4 regions of the Mesorhizobium sp. LEGMi-168a genome follow, and region 2 is predicted to be linked to each of the others. Evidence: predicted binding sites of a transcription regulator. Region 2 holds the regulator's gene; each other region holds the start of a gene.
The links. The regulator LexA, encoded in region 2, represses DNA repair genes until DNA is damaged. The targets are predictions, from matches to a motif close to TGTTCNNNNTGTGTTCNG.
Positions count from the first base shown of each region.

Region 1: recA (recombinase RecA) is a predicted target of LexA. The motif match lies at 1,834-1,851, and genes of this name have one in related genera.
Region 3: AC4FWB_RS18900 (DNA recombination protein RmuC) is a predicted target of LexA. The motif match lies at 1,755-1,772, and genes of this name have one in related genera.
Region 4: AC4FWB_RS24285 (YifB family Mg chelatase-like AAA ATPase) is a predicted target of LexA. The motif match lies at 1,510-1,527, and genes of this name have one in related genera.

Region 1 covers NZ_JBZEGV010000007.1:200,795-203,999, reverse strand. Annotated here, with positions in the region: gene alaS (alanine--tRNA ligase) at 1-346, opposite strand, end outside; gene recA (recombinase RecA) at 679-1,776, opposite strand; gene AC4FWB_RS12775 (carbohydrate kinase family protein) at 2,059-2,997, shown strand; gene AC4FWB_RS12770 (pseudouridine-5'-phosphate glycosidase) at 3,045-3,205, shown strand, end outside.
Region 2 covers NZ_JBZEGV010000001.1:146,564-149,768, reverse strand. Annotated here, with positions in the region: gene moaC (cyclic pyranopterin monophosphate synthase MoaC) at 1-264, shown strand, start outside; gene AC4FWB_RS00750 (molybdopterin molybdotransferase MoeA) at 266-1,471, shown strand; gene lexA (transcriptional repressor LexA) at 1,588-2,322, shown strand; gene AC4FWB_RS00740 (ComEC/Rec2 family competence protein) at 2,306-3,205, opposite strand, start outside.
Region 3 covers NZ_JBZEGV010000014.1:26,571-29,775, forward strand. Annotated here, with positions in the region: gene AC4FWB_RS18895 (GFA family protein) at 1-240, shown strand, start outside; gene AC4FWB_RS18900 (DNA recombination protein RmuC) at 472-1,722, opposite strand; gene def (peptide deformylase) at 1,826-2,356, shown strand; gene fmt (methionyl-tRNA formyltransferase) at 2,362-3,205, shown strand, end outside.
Region 4 covers NZ_JBZEGV010000022.1:523-3,727, forward strand. Annotated here, with positions in the region: gene AC4FWB_RS24265 (TetR/AcrR family transcriptional regulator) at 1-312, opposite strand, end outside; gene AC4FWB_RS24270 (ester cyclase) at 316-735, opposite strand; gene AC4FWB_RS24275 (hypothetical protein) at 814-1,224, opposite strand; gene AC4FWB_RS24280 (hypothetical protein) at 1,334-1,465, shown strand; gene AC4FWB_RS24285 (YifB family Mg chelatase-like AAA ATPase) at 1,621-3,150, shown strand.

The sequences.
Region 1 (3,205 bases), on a different contig from region 2:
TGGTGATCAGGTTCCAGGCAAGCTCGATCGCGCGCTCCTTGAAATAGTCGCCGAACGAGAAATTGCCGAGCATCTCGAAGAAGGTGAGATGGCGCGCGGTGTAGCCGACATTGTCGAGGTCGTTGTGCTTGCCGCCGGCGCGCACGCTCTTCTGCGCCGTCGAGGCGCGCGAATAGGGCCGCTTCTCCAGGCCGGTGAAGACGTTCTTGAACTGCACCATGCCGGCGTTGGTGAACATCAGCGTCGGATCGTTGCGCGGCACCAGCGGGCTGGAGGCGACGATCTCGTGACCCTCCTTGCGGAAGTAGTCGAGGAATGTCGACCGGATGTCGTTCACGCCGCTCATGAGTACTGCCTTTTTCGCGAGAACCGCCGGCCCGGCCGGCGGCAAATGGGCTCTGTTGTCTAGAAGATGGAGCTGGCCTTTTAGCGGTAGCTCTTGACCCTGTCCAGAAACACGGAATTGGGCCAATTGGCTGATCCGACGGTCGCTTCGCACCGCCGCAAAACACAAACCGCCGGCACAAAGGCCGGCGGTTCGGGACGCAATACTCAAGAACGCGATTACATAAGCATATACAGATATAACAGGATTATGGCCAAACTCCGGCCGATCCAGTTGCTTTACGCAATTCCGGACGGAAAACCGCTACGCACTTTTCCTGGAATTGCTTGGCCCTACATGGCGCCGGCTTCGTCCCCAAAACCGTCGTCGCCGCCTTCGGAGCCGCCGTTCTCGAGGAATTTTTCCGCGATCAGCCCGGCATTCTGCCGCAGCGCCAATTCGATCTCGCGCGCCGTGTCGGGATTGTCACGCAGGAACAGCTTCGCGTTCTCGCGGCCCTGGCCGAGACGCTGCGAATTGTAGGAGAACCAGGCGCCCGACTTTTCGACCACGCCGGCCTTGACGCCGAGATCGACGAGCTCGCCGGTTTTCGACACGCCCTCGCCATACATGATGTCGAACTCGACCACCTTGAACGGCGGGGCCAGCTTGTTCTTCACCACCTTGACGCGGGTCTGGTTGCCGACCACCTCGTCGCGGTCCTTGACCGAGCCGATGCGACGGATGTCGAGGCGCACCGAGGCGTAGAACTTCAGCGCGTTGCCGCCAGTGGTCGTCTCGGGCGAGCCGAACATGACGCCGATCTTCATGCGGATCTGGTTGATGAAGATGACCATGGTGTTGGAGCGGGAGATCGAGGCGGTCAGCTTGCGCAGCGCCTGGCTCATCAGGCGGGCCTGCAGGCCGGGCAGCGCATCGCCCATCTCGCCCTCGATTTCAGCGCGCGGCGTCAGCGCCGCGACCGAATCGACCACCAGCACGTCGATGGCGCCGGAACGCACCAGCGTGTCGCAGATCTCCAGCGCCTGCTCGCCGGTGTCGGGCTGCGAGATCAGCAGGTTTTCGAGATCGACGCCAAGCTTGCGGGCATAGACCGGATCAAGCGCGTGCTCGGCATCGACGAAGGCGCAGATGCCGCCCTTCTTCTGGGCTTCCGCAACCGTGTGCAGCGCCAGCGTCGTCTTGCCCGAGCTTTCCGGCCCGTAGATTTCGATGATGCGGCCGCGCGGCAGGCCGCCGACGCCGAGCGCGATATCGAGGCCGAGCGATCCCGTCGGCACGGTTTCGATCTCGACCACCTGCTCGTTGGCGCCGAGCCGCATGATCGAGCCCTTGCCGAAAGCGCGCTCGATTTGCGACAGCGCCGCATCCAGAGCCTTTGATTTGTCCACTGCCTTATCCTCTACAAGCCGCAAAGAATTCTGAGCCATGATACATCACCCCTTGGTCGTCAATGAAGGCCGGACAATCCGTAATCCTTGCAGCTTTGTACCTTTTTTGTTCTCATTTGGCAAGAGGCAGCAAATGACTGAAAAGAAAACAATATCTGGATTTGTTCTATTTTTGTCTCACTAGAACCAGAACACACCTGCGCTGCTGGTCCAAAAGAGACTTCGATATCCAGCCGGCCCGAATCGCGACCCCGATTGCGGGGCGATGCGCACAAACCTAGTGTGCGCACGCGAACAATCAACGAAGGTCACCCCTCCCGCATGCCGACTTCCCCAAAAATTCTGGCGCTGGGCGGCGCCCATATCGACAGGCGCGGCCAGGTGACAGGCACCTATGTGCCCGCCGCCTCCAACCCCGGCATCATGCGCGAGGAGGTCGGCGGCGGCGTATTCAACGCGCTGCGCAGCGTGGTGAAGCGCGGCGTGTCGGCTTCGCTGCTTTCGATGCGCGGCGGCGACGCGGCGGCTGAGACGGTCGCGTCAGCGATCGCGGGCGCCGGCATTGCCGACCTCTCGGTGGTGTTTCTCGACCGCACAACGCCGAGCTACACGGCGCTGATCGACAGCGAGGGCGAGCTGATCGTCGGCTTTGCCGATATGGGCCTCTACGACCTCGCCTTCCCCAAGCAGATCCGCCGCGCCAAGGTGCGCGAGGCGATCGCCGAGGCGGATGCGATTCTCTGTGACGCTAACCTGCCGACGGCGGCACTCGAGCGCTTGATGGCGCAAGCCGGCGGCAGGCCTGTCTTTGCCATTGCCATCTCGCCGGCCAAGGTCGTGCGGCTGGCGCCGCTGCTCGGCAACCTCTCGCTGCTGTTCATGAACCGCCGCGAGGCGGCAGCACTTGCCGGCGCCGACATGTCCGGGTTGGATCTTGTCGACGCGCTCAGGCGCGCGGGGCTGGCGGCGGGCGTGGTCACGGCGGGCAGCGCTCCGGTGCTGGGCTTCGACCAATCCGGCATCTTCGCCATCGACCCGCCCGCACCGCGACGGGTCGCCGACGTGACCGGCGCCGGCGATGCCCTGACCGGGGCAACGGTTGCCGCGTTGCTGCGCGGGCTGCCTTTGCGGGCAGCGCTGCGCGAAGGCATTGCGGCGGCAATGCTCGCCATCGAGAGCGCCGAAGCGGTGCCGTCCTTCACGACGGCCAGCTTCGGCCAAGCGCTTGCCCTTGTGCCGGAGGCACGGGAGGTGGCATAGGGCCACCAGATCATCTTGCCGGAACATGCTCCGGATCGGAGACAGACATGACGCCCGAAACCGCCCGCCCCTTCATCGACATCCACCCGCCGGTGGCGGAGGCGCTTGCCGCCGGGCGGCCGGTGGTGGCGCTGGAAAGCACCATCATCACTCATGGCATGCCCTATCCCGACAATGGCGCGATGGCGGCCAAGGTCGAGCAGATCAT
Region 2 (3,205 bases):
GTTCCGCTCTGCCACCCGCTGCTTCTGACCAAGGTTGCGGTCGATATCGAGCCCGATCGCGCGCTCCCCGGCCTGAAGGTCACAGCGCTTGCCCGCGTCACCGGCAAGACGGGCGTGGAGATGGAGGCGCTGACCGCGGCGTCGGTCGCCTGCCTCACCATCTACGACATGGCCAAGGCGGCGGATCGCGCCATGGTGATTTCCGGCATCAGGCTGGTCGAGAAGACCGGCGGCAAGTCGGGCGACTACAAGGCGGGCTCCTAAGATGGCGCTGCTTCCGGTCGCCGAGGCGCTCGAGCGCCTGCTGGACGGCGCGACTGCGCTGCCAGGCGAAAGCGTGCCGCTGGCCGATGCGGCCGGCCGGGTGCTGGCCGAACCGGTGTTGGCGCTGCGCACCCAGCCGCCCTTCAACGCTTCGGCCATGGATGGCTATGCCGCACACTTTGCGGACGTGGCCTCGGCGCCGGCGCGGCTTTCGGTGATCGGCATGGCGCCGGCGGGGCGCGGCTTTACCGGCATTGTCGGCAAGGGCGAGGCCGTGCGCATCTTCACCGGTGCGCCCGTGCCCGAAGGCGCCGACACGATCGTCATCCAGGAGAATGTCCGCGACCTCGGCGGCGGCCGGATCGAGGTGACCGAACCGACGTCCGCAGGACGCAACATCCGCCGAGCCGGCCTCGACTTCTTGCAAGGCGACGTTCTCTTGGAAAAAGACCGGCTGCTCGATCCGGCGGCGCTTTCGCTGGCGGCGTCGGCCAATCATCCGAGCCTTACCGTGGTGCGGCAGCCGCTGGTCGCCATCATCGCCACGGGCGATGAACTGCTGCCCCCAGGCAGCGCGCTCGGCCCCGACCAGATCATCTCGTCCAATGCCTATGGCGTCACAGCTACGGCCCAGTCGGTTGGGGCGCGCGCGCTCGACCTCGGCATCGCGGCCGACCGCCACGACGCAATCGCGGCCTTGGTCAAGAAAGCAGTCGAGGCTGGCGCTGATGTCATCGTGACGCTCGGTGGCGCCTCGGTTGGTGATCACGACCTGATCCACGACGTGCTGACCGGCGAAGGCATGCGGCTCGATTTCTGGAAGATCGCCATGCGCCCCGGCAAACCGTTGATGTTTGGCCGGCTTGGCAACATCCGCTGCATCGGCCTGCCCGGCAATCCGGTGGCAAGCCTTGTCTGCTCGCAATTGTTCCTGAAGCCGCTTCTGGCACGGCTGGGCGGCCGCGATCATCGGCAGGACATCCGCACCGCGCGATTGGCTGCCGCTATGCACGCCAATGATCTCCGGCAAGACTATGTGCGGGCCGCCGTGCGCGAGGACGCCGGACAGCTGGTCGCGACACCGTTTAGCATTCAGGATTCGTCGATGTTGAGGACGCTGGCCAACGCCAATGGCCTGATCGTGCGCGAGCCCTTCGCCCCGGCAGCGGAAGCGGGCGCCGAATGCAGCGTTCTGATGTTACGCTGAACAAAACGTCAACACATTCACTAAACTTTAAACGGTTGCGGAACACAACTGGAACAGATAGTGTTTGTTCTGGGTTTGTTTTCTGATTCTGGTTTCAGGACCCGCTGGGGGTTGCCATGCTGACGCGCAAACAACATGAACTTCTGATGTTCATTCACGAACGGCTCAAGGAAAGCGGTATTCCGCCATCTTTCGACGAGATGAAGGAGGCGCTCGACCTTGCCTCGAAGTCGGGCATCCATCGGCTGATCACGGCGTTGGAAGAGCGCGGCTTCATTCGCCGGCTGCCGAACAGGGCGCGGGCCCTTGAAGTTCTGCGGCTGCCAGATTCGATAGCGCCCGGCCTGAACGCGGCGAAGAAGTTTTCGCCGAGCGTCATCCAGGGCGGCCAAGGCAATCTCGGCCGGCAGATCAAGCCGGCAGCGCCCTCGCGCACGCCAACGCCCAGCAATGACGACGATGCCGTTTCGGCCGTGTCCATTCCGGTGATGGGCCGCATCGCCGCCGGCGTGCCGATCGACGCCATCCAGCACCAGACGCATTCGATCACAGTGCCGCCGGACATGATCGCGGGCGGCGAGCACTACGCGCTCGAAGTCAAGGGCGACTCGATGATCGAGGCCGGCATCTTCGACGGCGATACCGTGATCATCCGCAACGCCAATACCGCGAGCCCGGGCGAGATCGTGGTGGCGCTGGTCGACGATGAGGAAGCGACGCTCAAGCGCTTCCGCCGCAAGGGCGCCTCGATCGCGCTCGAGGCCGCCAATCCGGCCTATGAGACCCGCATCTTCGGTCCCGACCGCGTCAAGGTTCAGGGCAAGCTGGTCGGGCTCATCCGCCGCTACTGAGTGGTTGTGGCGGCTTCGTATCGGTCTTCTCAGGCCGCTGGTAAGGCGGCAGGCCTCTTGCCTCACGTGAGTACTTTCGCTGCTCGTGCCAAGGCCGATATGGCTTTTCGACGGCATATCGAATGGCCGGCCGCGCCGTTGCCGATTGCGGATCGAAGAAGACGGCGGCACTGCCGTCACGTGCGAGCTGGCGCTTGGTGACGACGAGGACTCGCGGGTCGCGGCAAGGATTATAGGCCGTGGCGTCGTTGATGACGATGAGGTCGGCGAAGCCGCAGGCCGGCCTGGCACTGTCGCGATTCTCGGCCAAAGCGACGATCGCGCCGGACGGATGCCGGCCAATGCAGAGATCACCGGTGCAATAGAACGGCGACCCCGGCGGCAGGTCGACAGGGTCGGCGATGTCCAGCGCGCCTTCGGCGAAGGTCTCTGGCGGCACGATTGCTTCGGCCTTGAGCGCACGTTTCCAGTTGTCAGTGGTGAATTCGTTGGAGCGGGCACGGTTGACGGCGAGCTCGCCGCCGCCGATCGGCATGGCCACCAGATGTGCGTCCTCGGAGATCAGCAGGTCCGGCGTGCGCACCTGCGGGATCGTCAACAGGCTTGCCAGAGCGAAAGGAACGGCCGCCAGCCTGAGCCAGGTGGTCGCCATGGTGGCGATGACGAGCGCGATGGTCGCCAGCAGCACCGACTGGATCGAGATCAGCCCCACGGCGTCGACCGGCGACCATTGCGAAATCCACGCCGAGATCGCGATCATTGCCGTCAGACCCTTGCCCATCAAATAGAGGAAAGGCCCGTCGAAGCCGAACGGCATCATGATCGCGCTGGCGACGGCAAGGAACATCACGACGGTGACGATCGGCATGATCGCCAGATTGGC
Region 3 (3,205 bases), on a different contig from region 2:
GAGCCCAAGGTCTACATCAAGACCGGGTCGAGCGGCGCCAAGCGGGCTCAGGGCTTTTGCGGCGAATGCGGCTCGCATCTTTACGCCACATCGGTCGGCGAAGGGCCCAAGGTCTATGGCATCAGGACCGGCACGGCGCGCCAGCGCGACCAGCTGGTGCCAAGGACGCAATACTGGCATCGCTCGGCCTTGCACTGGCTGCCGGAATTCGAGGGCACAAGGATCGTCGAGGAGCAGTAAGCTTGTTGGGCGACCTTGAAGAGCGGCCGATGCCCATCCTTCGTCATCCTCGGGCTTGACCCGAGGATCCATGCCGTAACGCTCGCCGAGGAATGCGACGTATCAGAATTCTGCACCGTTGCGGCGCTCCGCAGTCACGGCATGGATTCTAGGGTCTGCGCGCGTCGCTTCGCTCCTTGCTGCGCCCTAGAATGACGATGTGAGTGGGCGCTTCGCCAATCTCCGGCGAAACTAGTCGTCGCCTTCGACGACCCTGAGCCGCAATTGACCCGTCTTGGAATCGGCCACGCGCGCGCCGGCCTCCGCCTTGGCCGGACCGCGCGGCGGCTCGGTTTCCCCTTCGGCGAACTCCAGCGCCTCGATCTTCTGGCCGCGCTTGGTGACTTTCGACGTCGAGACGAGGATGTCGTCGATGTCCTTGGCCGCCTGGCCGAAATGCGTCTGCAGCCGGCGCACGCGCTCATCGACGCGCTGAACATCCTCCATCAGGCGGATGACCTCGCCCTGGATCAGATGCGCCTGCTCGCGCATGCGAGCGTCCTTCAGGATCGCCTGGATGACCTGGATCGACAGCATCAGCAGCGAGGGCGAGACGATGACGACGCGGGCGCGGTGCGCCTTCTGCACCACGGCCTCGAAATTCTCGTGGATCTCGGCGAACACCGATTCCGACGGCACGAACATGAAGGCGGTGTCCTGCGTCTCACCCTGGATCAGGTATTTTTCGGCGATATCGCGGATATGCACCTCGATGTCGCGCCGGAACGCCTGCGCCGCCGCCTTCTGCGGATCGGCGCCCTCGGCGGCGCGAATGGCGTTCCAGGCTTCCAGCGGAAATTTGGCGTCGATGGCAAGCATCGGCGCGCCGTTGGGCATCCGCACCAGGCAATCCGGTCGGCTGCCGTTGGAGAGGCCCGCCTGGAACTCGTAGGCGCCGTGCGGCAGGCCGTCGGCGATGATCGCCTCCATGCGCGACTGGCCGAAGGCGCCGCGGGTCTGCTTGTTGGAAAGGATCGCCTGCAGCTGCACTACCTGGCCGGCCAAAGACTGGATGTTGCCTTGCGCGGTGTCGATCACCGCCAGCCGCTCCTGCAGCTTGGCCAGGCTTTCATGCGTCGACTTGGTCTGCTCGGCCATGGTCTGGCCGAGGCGGCCGGTCATGGCGTCGAGACGCTGTCCCAGCGACTGGGTAAGCTCGGCCTGCCGCGCCCCGAACACTTCGGCGATCGCGCCCATGCGTCCTTGCATCTCGGCCTGCGCCTGCAGGATGTCCGCCATCCGCGCCTCGGTGTCACGCGCATGGTCGGCGGCCTCTGCCGCCGCCACCGCGCGCGCCCCGGCAGCGCGCCACAACGCGACGACGAGCGCCAGGAACAGTGCCAGCAGCAGCGCCGCCCCGAAACCCAGCGCCTGGCCGAGCGTGATCGTGGTGGCGCCAAGCCTTGCAACGGGCTCAGAAAGGATGGAGGTCATGTCGTTCATGCCGGCAGCATAACCGATTCGGCCTGCTGGCATAGATCAAAACGTGAACAGCCTAAAGATGTCCCGGTTGACGCTGCTGTGGCGAGGTCTTAGGTGAGACGCCATGTCGATCAAGCCGCTCATCATCCTTCCCGATCCGATCCTGCGCCAGGTTTCCAAACCGGTGGAGCGCGTCGATAGCGATTTGCGCAAGCTCGCCGACGACATGCTGGAGACCATGTATGACGCGCCGGGCATCGGGCTGGCGGCGATCCAGATCGGCGAGCCGAGGCGCTTGCTGGTCATCGACCTTGCCAAGGAAGGCGAGGAGCCGGCGCCGCATGTCTTCATCAATCCGGAGGTCCTCGAAAGCTCCGACCAGCGCTCGGTCTATGAGGAAGGCTGCCTGTCGATCCCGGACTATTACGCCGAGGTCGAGCGCCCTGCCGCCGTGCGGGTAAAATATCTCGACCGTGACGGCAAGCTGCAGGAGATTGAGGCTGAAGGCCTGATGGCGACCTGCCTGCAGCATGAGATCGACCATCTCAACGGCGTGCTGTTCATCGACCACATCTCGAAGCTGAAGCGCGACATGGTGGTGAGAAAATTCAAGAAGCTCGCCAAGGACAAGGCGCCGGGCAAGATGGTGGGCTAGGGGTCATGCCCCTGCGCGTCATCTTCATGGGCACGCCGGATTTTTCGGTGCCGACGCTCAGCGCCATCGCCGAGGCCGGCCATGACATCGCGGCTGTCTACACGCAGCCGCCGCGCGCCGCCGGCCGGCGTGGACTGGAACTGACGCCCTCGCCCGTGCAGCGCGAGGCCGAACGGCTGGGCCTCGAGGTGCGGGCGCCGGCATCGCTGAAAGGCGAGGCCGAGCAGCAGGCCTTCGCCGCCTTGGGAGCTGATGTCGCCGTGGTCGTCGCCTATGGGCTGCTTCTGCCAAAACCCGTCCTGGAGGCCACCAAACTCGGCTGCCTCAACGGCCACGCCTCGCTTTTGCCGCGTTGGCGTGGTGCTGCTCCCATTCAGCGCGCCATCATGGCCGGCGATGCCGAGACCGGCATGATGATCATGCGCATGGAAGAAGGTCTGGACACCGGTCCGGTGGCATTGGTTGAAAAATGCGCCATCGCACCCGATGTGACGGCCGGCGAATTGCATGACGGGTTGATGGACATAGGCGCTTCGCTGATGGTGGAAGCGCTGACGCGGCTGGGGATAAATTGTCTGACATTTACCCAACAGGCGACGGAAGGGGTGACCTACGCCCGAAAGATCGATAAATCGGAGACACGCGTAGACTGGACGCGGCCTGCCGGCGAAGTCCACAATCACATTCGCGGCCTCTCGCCCTTTCCGGGCGCGTGGTGCGAGGTCGAAATTGGCGGCCGCATGGAGCGGCTGAAACTGCTTCGCTCGACGCTCTCGGATGGCGTCGGCGAGTCGGGAGGAATTCTCGATGACCGGCTGACGGTCGCCTGCGGGTCAGGCGCGATCAGAC
Region 4 (3,205 bases), on a different contig from region 2:
CTCATTTGCGAGGATCATGTCATGCAGCGCCCGGTCGGCGCGCTCAACGCGCGCCACCGGGTCGGTCGAGGATTCATTCTCGAACAGTTCTTCCGGCCCGGGCACGGCAATGTCGATGGAGGCCTCCAGGAGCAGCGCATCGATGCTCGGGAAATAGCGGTAGGCGGTGGCCCGTGAGACCAGCGCTTCTGCCGCGACATCTTCCAGCACCGGCTGGCGGCCCTGTTTCATCAGCCGCGTCGCGGCCTCAAGCAGGTCCTTGCGGGTCCGCCGTCGCTGGTTCGGCCGTCCAGCCTTACCCACTTCGCTCATTGGTCAGTCCTGTGGCAGTTGCCGGATGATTGCTGCAAGGTCGAGCCAGACGTTTTCTCGCTTGATGTTGCCCTGGTCACTGAACTCGATGACATGAAGCAGTCGGAACTCCAAAGGGCGATCGCGGCCCTCAAGGCCAAACGGCCGGCCTGGCGCGCGGCCCCGCCACAACGACTCATCCACGAGGAAATTATCGCCGTAAAGCCTCCGGACGCATTTGACCGAGCTGTCCGCGAGATCAGAGAACGTCGCCTCGTAGAAGTCGCGGGCCGCGTCGCGCCCGTGGGAGGGCCCGAAAGGCCAGCCGACGACGTCATGCTCGACGTCATCCGTCAGCGTTTGCAGCACGCCTTCGATATTGTCGCTGGCCTCAAAGCCGAAATGCTCGTCAATCTTCCGATCCATGTCCTTAGGGGTAAGCATCTTTCTGATAACCATTATTTGAGTTGAGAATGATGAGGGATGCCCGCGGCTTGGCGCCGCGGCGGCGGAAATGCGGCCTCACTTCATGGCGAGCTTGTCGGCCGCCTGACGGGCTTCCGGCGACAGGAAGTACATGTGAATGTCATAGTGCGGAATTTCATAGCCATGATGGCCGTTGGGTTCGAACCCGATGTCGATGTGATCGACGGCAGGCTGCCGCTTGCCGTCAAACCAGGGCACCAGCTTGTTGTGCGAGACGCCTTCGGCGAAGTCCTTCTGCGAGATCATGTATTCCATGCAGGTGATGTGGCCGTCGACCACACAGTAGATGGGTCCGAAGGGCAGATTGGCTGGGTTGGCCCAATGTTCGCCCATGCCGGGCACATATGGCGAAACCTGCACCACGCCGGCCGGCAAGGCCTCGGTTCTCGGTAGTCGGCCAAGCTCGGCCTTCAAAGATCCGGCGGACGCGGCGTTCGCGATGCCCACGGCAAGCCCAAGCGGCAGCGCAGCGGCAAGGATTTTCCGAGCGACCCGCGGTGAGCGTGTCCGGCGATGACGCTCAGGGCCAAGGGATTGGGAGAAACGGGAAGGGAACATGGTGTGGTCCTTTGAAACGGTTGAACGCGTTCTTCATAATGAGACAAAAATCTCACTACAAGAAAAATCTTATAAAGAGAGTTCTTTTTTAGCATTGGGCTTTAATCCAGCATTGGCCGCAGCGGCTTGACAGCGATCCGCCGCCAAGGCCTCGCAGACTCGTTCCCTTATCGATGTTCTCGTAATGTTCTTGCCCAAAGCGAAAATCTGTGGTTGTCTAGCCTGACCTCGCTCGCGGCCTGATCGCAAAGCCGCGCGCGAGCCGATATCCGGGGGCTTGAGACAATGGTGGCGCGGGTTCGCACGGTGGCTTTCCAGGGCATCGAGGCCGTGCCGGTCGATGTCCAGGTGATGATCGCGCCGGGGAAAGTGGGCATGCAGATCGTCGGCCTGCCGGACAAGGCGGTGGCCGAAAGCCGCGAACGCGTGCAGGCCGCGCTCCATGCGTCCGGCCTGTCGATGCCGTCGAAGAAAGTCACGGTCAATCTTGCGCCGGCGGATCTGCCCAAGGAAGGCAGCCACTACGACCTGCCGATCGCGCTTGGGCTGATGGCGGCGCTTGGCGCCATTCCGGGCGACATGCTGGCCGGCTATGTCGTGCTCGGCGAGTTGTCGCTCGACGGCACCATAGCGGCGGTGGCCGGCGCGCTGCCGGCCGCGATCGGCGCCAATGCCGAGGGCAAGGGCCTGATCTGCCCCTTCGCCTGCGGGCCGGAGGCGGCCTGGGCCGGCAAGGATTTCGACATATTGGCGCCGCGCAGCCTGATCGCGGTCGCCAACCATTTTCGCGGCACGCAGGTGCTGTCGCGGCCGGAGGCCGGCATCCAGCTTGCGGCGCGCGACCTGCCGGACCTCGCCGACATCAAGGGCCAGGAAAGCGCCAAGCGGGCGCTGGAGGTGGCGGCGGCCGGCGGCCACAACCTGCTGATGGTCGGGCCGCCTGGCTCCGGCAAGTCGATGCTGGCGCAGCGGCTGCCCTCGGTCCTGCCGCCGCTGGCGCCAAAGGAGCTTCTGGAAGTCTCGATGATCGCTTCCGTGGCCGGCGAACTCGGCGAAGGCAAGCTCACCGACCGGCGGCCGTTCCGCGCCCCGCACCATTCGGCCTCGATGGCGGCGATGGTGGGCGGCGGCTTGCGCGTGCGGCCGGGCGAAGTGTCGCTCGCCCATCACGGCGTGCTCTTCCTCGACGAGTTGCCGGAATTCACGCCGCAGACGCTCGATGCGCTGCGCCAGCCGCTGGAGACCGGCGACTGCGTGATCGCGCGCGCCAACCACCGCGTCACCTATCCGGCGCGCATCCAGCTGGTGGCGGCGATGAATCCGTGCCGGTGCGGCATGTCGGGCGAGCCCGGCTATCGCTGCCTGCGCGGCGAGCGCTGCCGCACCGAATACCAGGCCCGCATTTCCGGCCCGCTGCTCGACCGCATCGACCTCAGGATCGAAGTGCCGGCGGTCTCGGCCGCCGACCTGATCCGGCCGGACCGCGCCGAGAAGAGCGCGGCCGTAGCGCAGCGCGTGGCCCGCGCCCGCGCCATCCAGCGCGAACGGCTGGAGAAGCTGGGCGCCTCCGCCACAACCAACGCGCATTGCCCACCGGCGATCATCGAGGAGATCGCGAAGCCCGACGCCGCCGGGCTGACGCTGCTCAAGGACGCCAGCGAGAAGCTCGCCTTTTCGGCGCGGGCCTATCACCGCGTGCTGAAGGTCGCGCGCACGCTGGCCGATCTCGACGCCAGCGAAACGGTCGGCCGCATCCATCTCGCCGAAGCGATTTCGTATCGGATGAGCGCCGAGCGGATGGCGCAGGCAGCGTAATCATAAGGGGGATTTGCAAGAACGCGGCGCCCGTTTCCCCAAACAACTCCTGGCC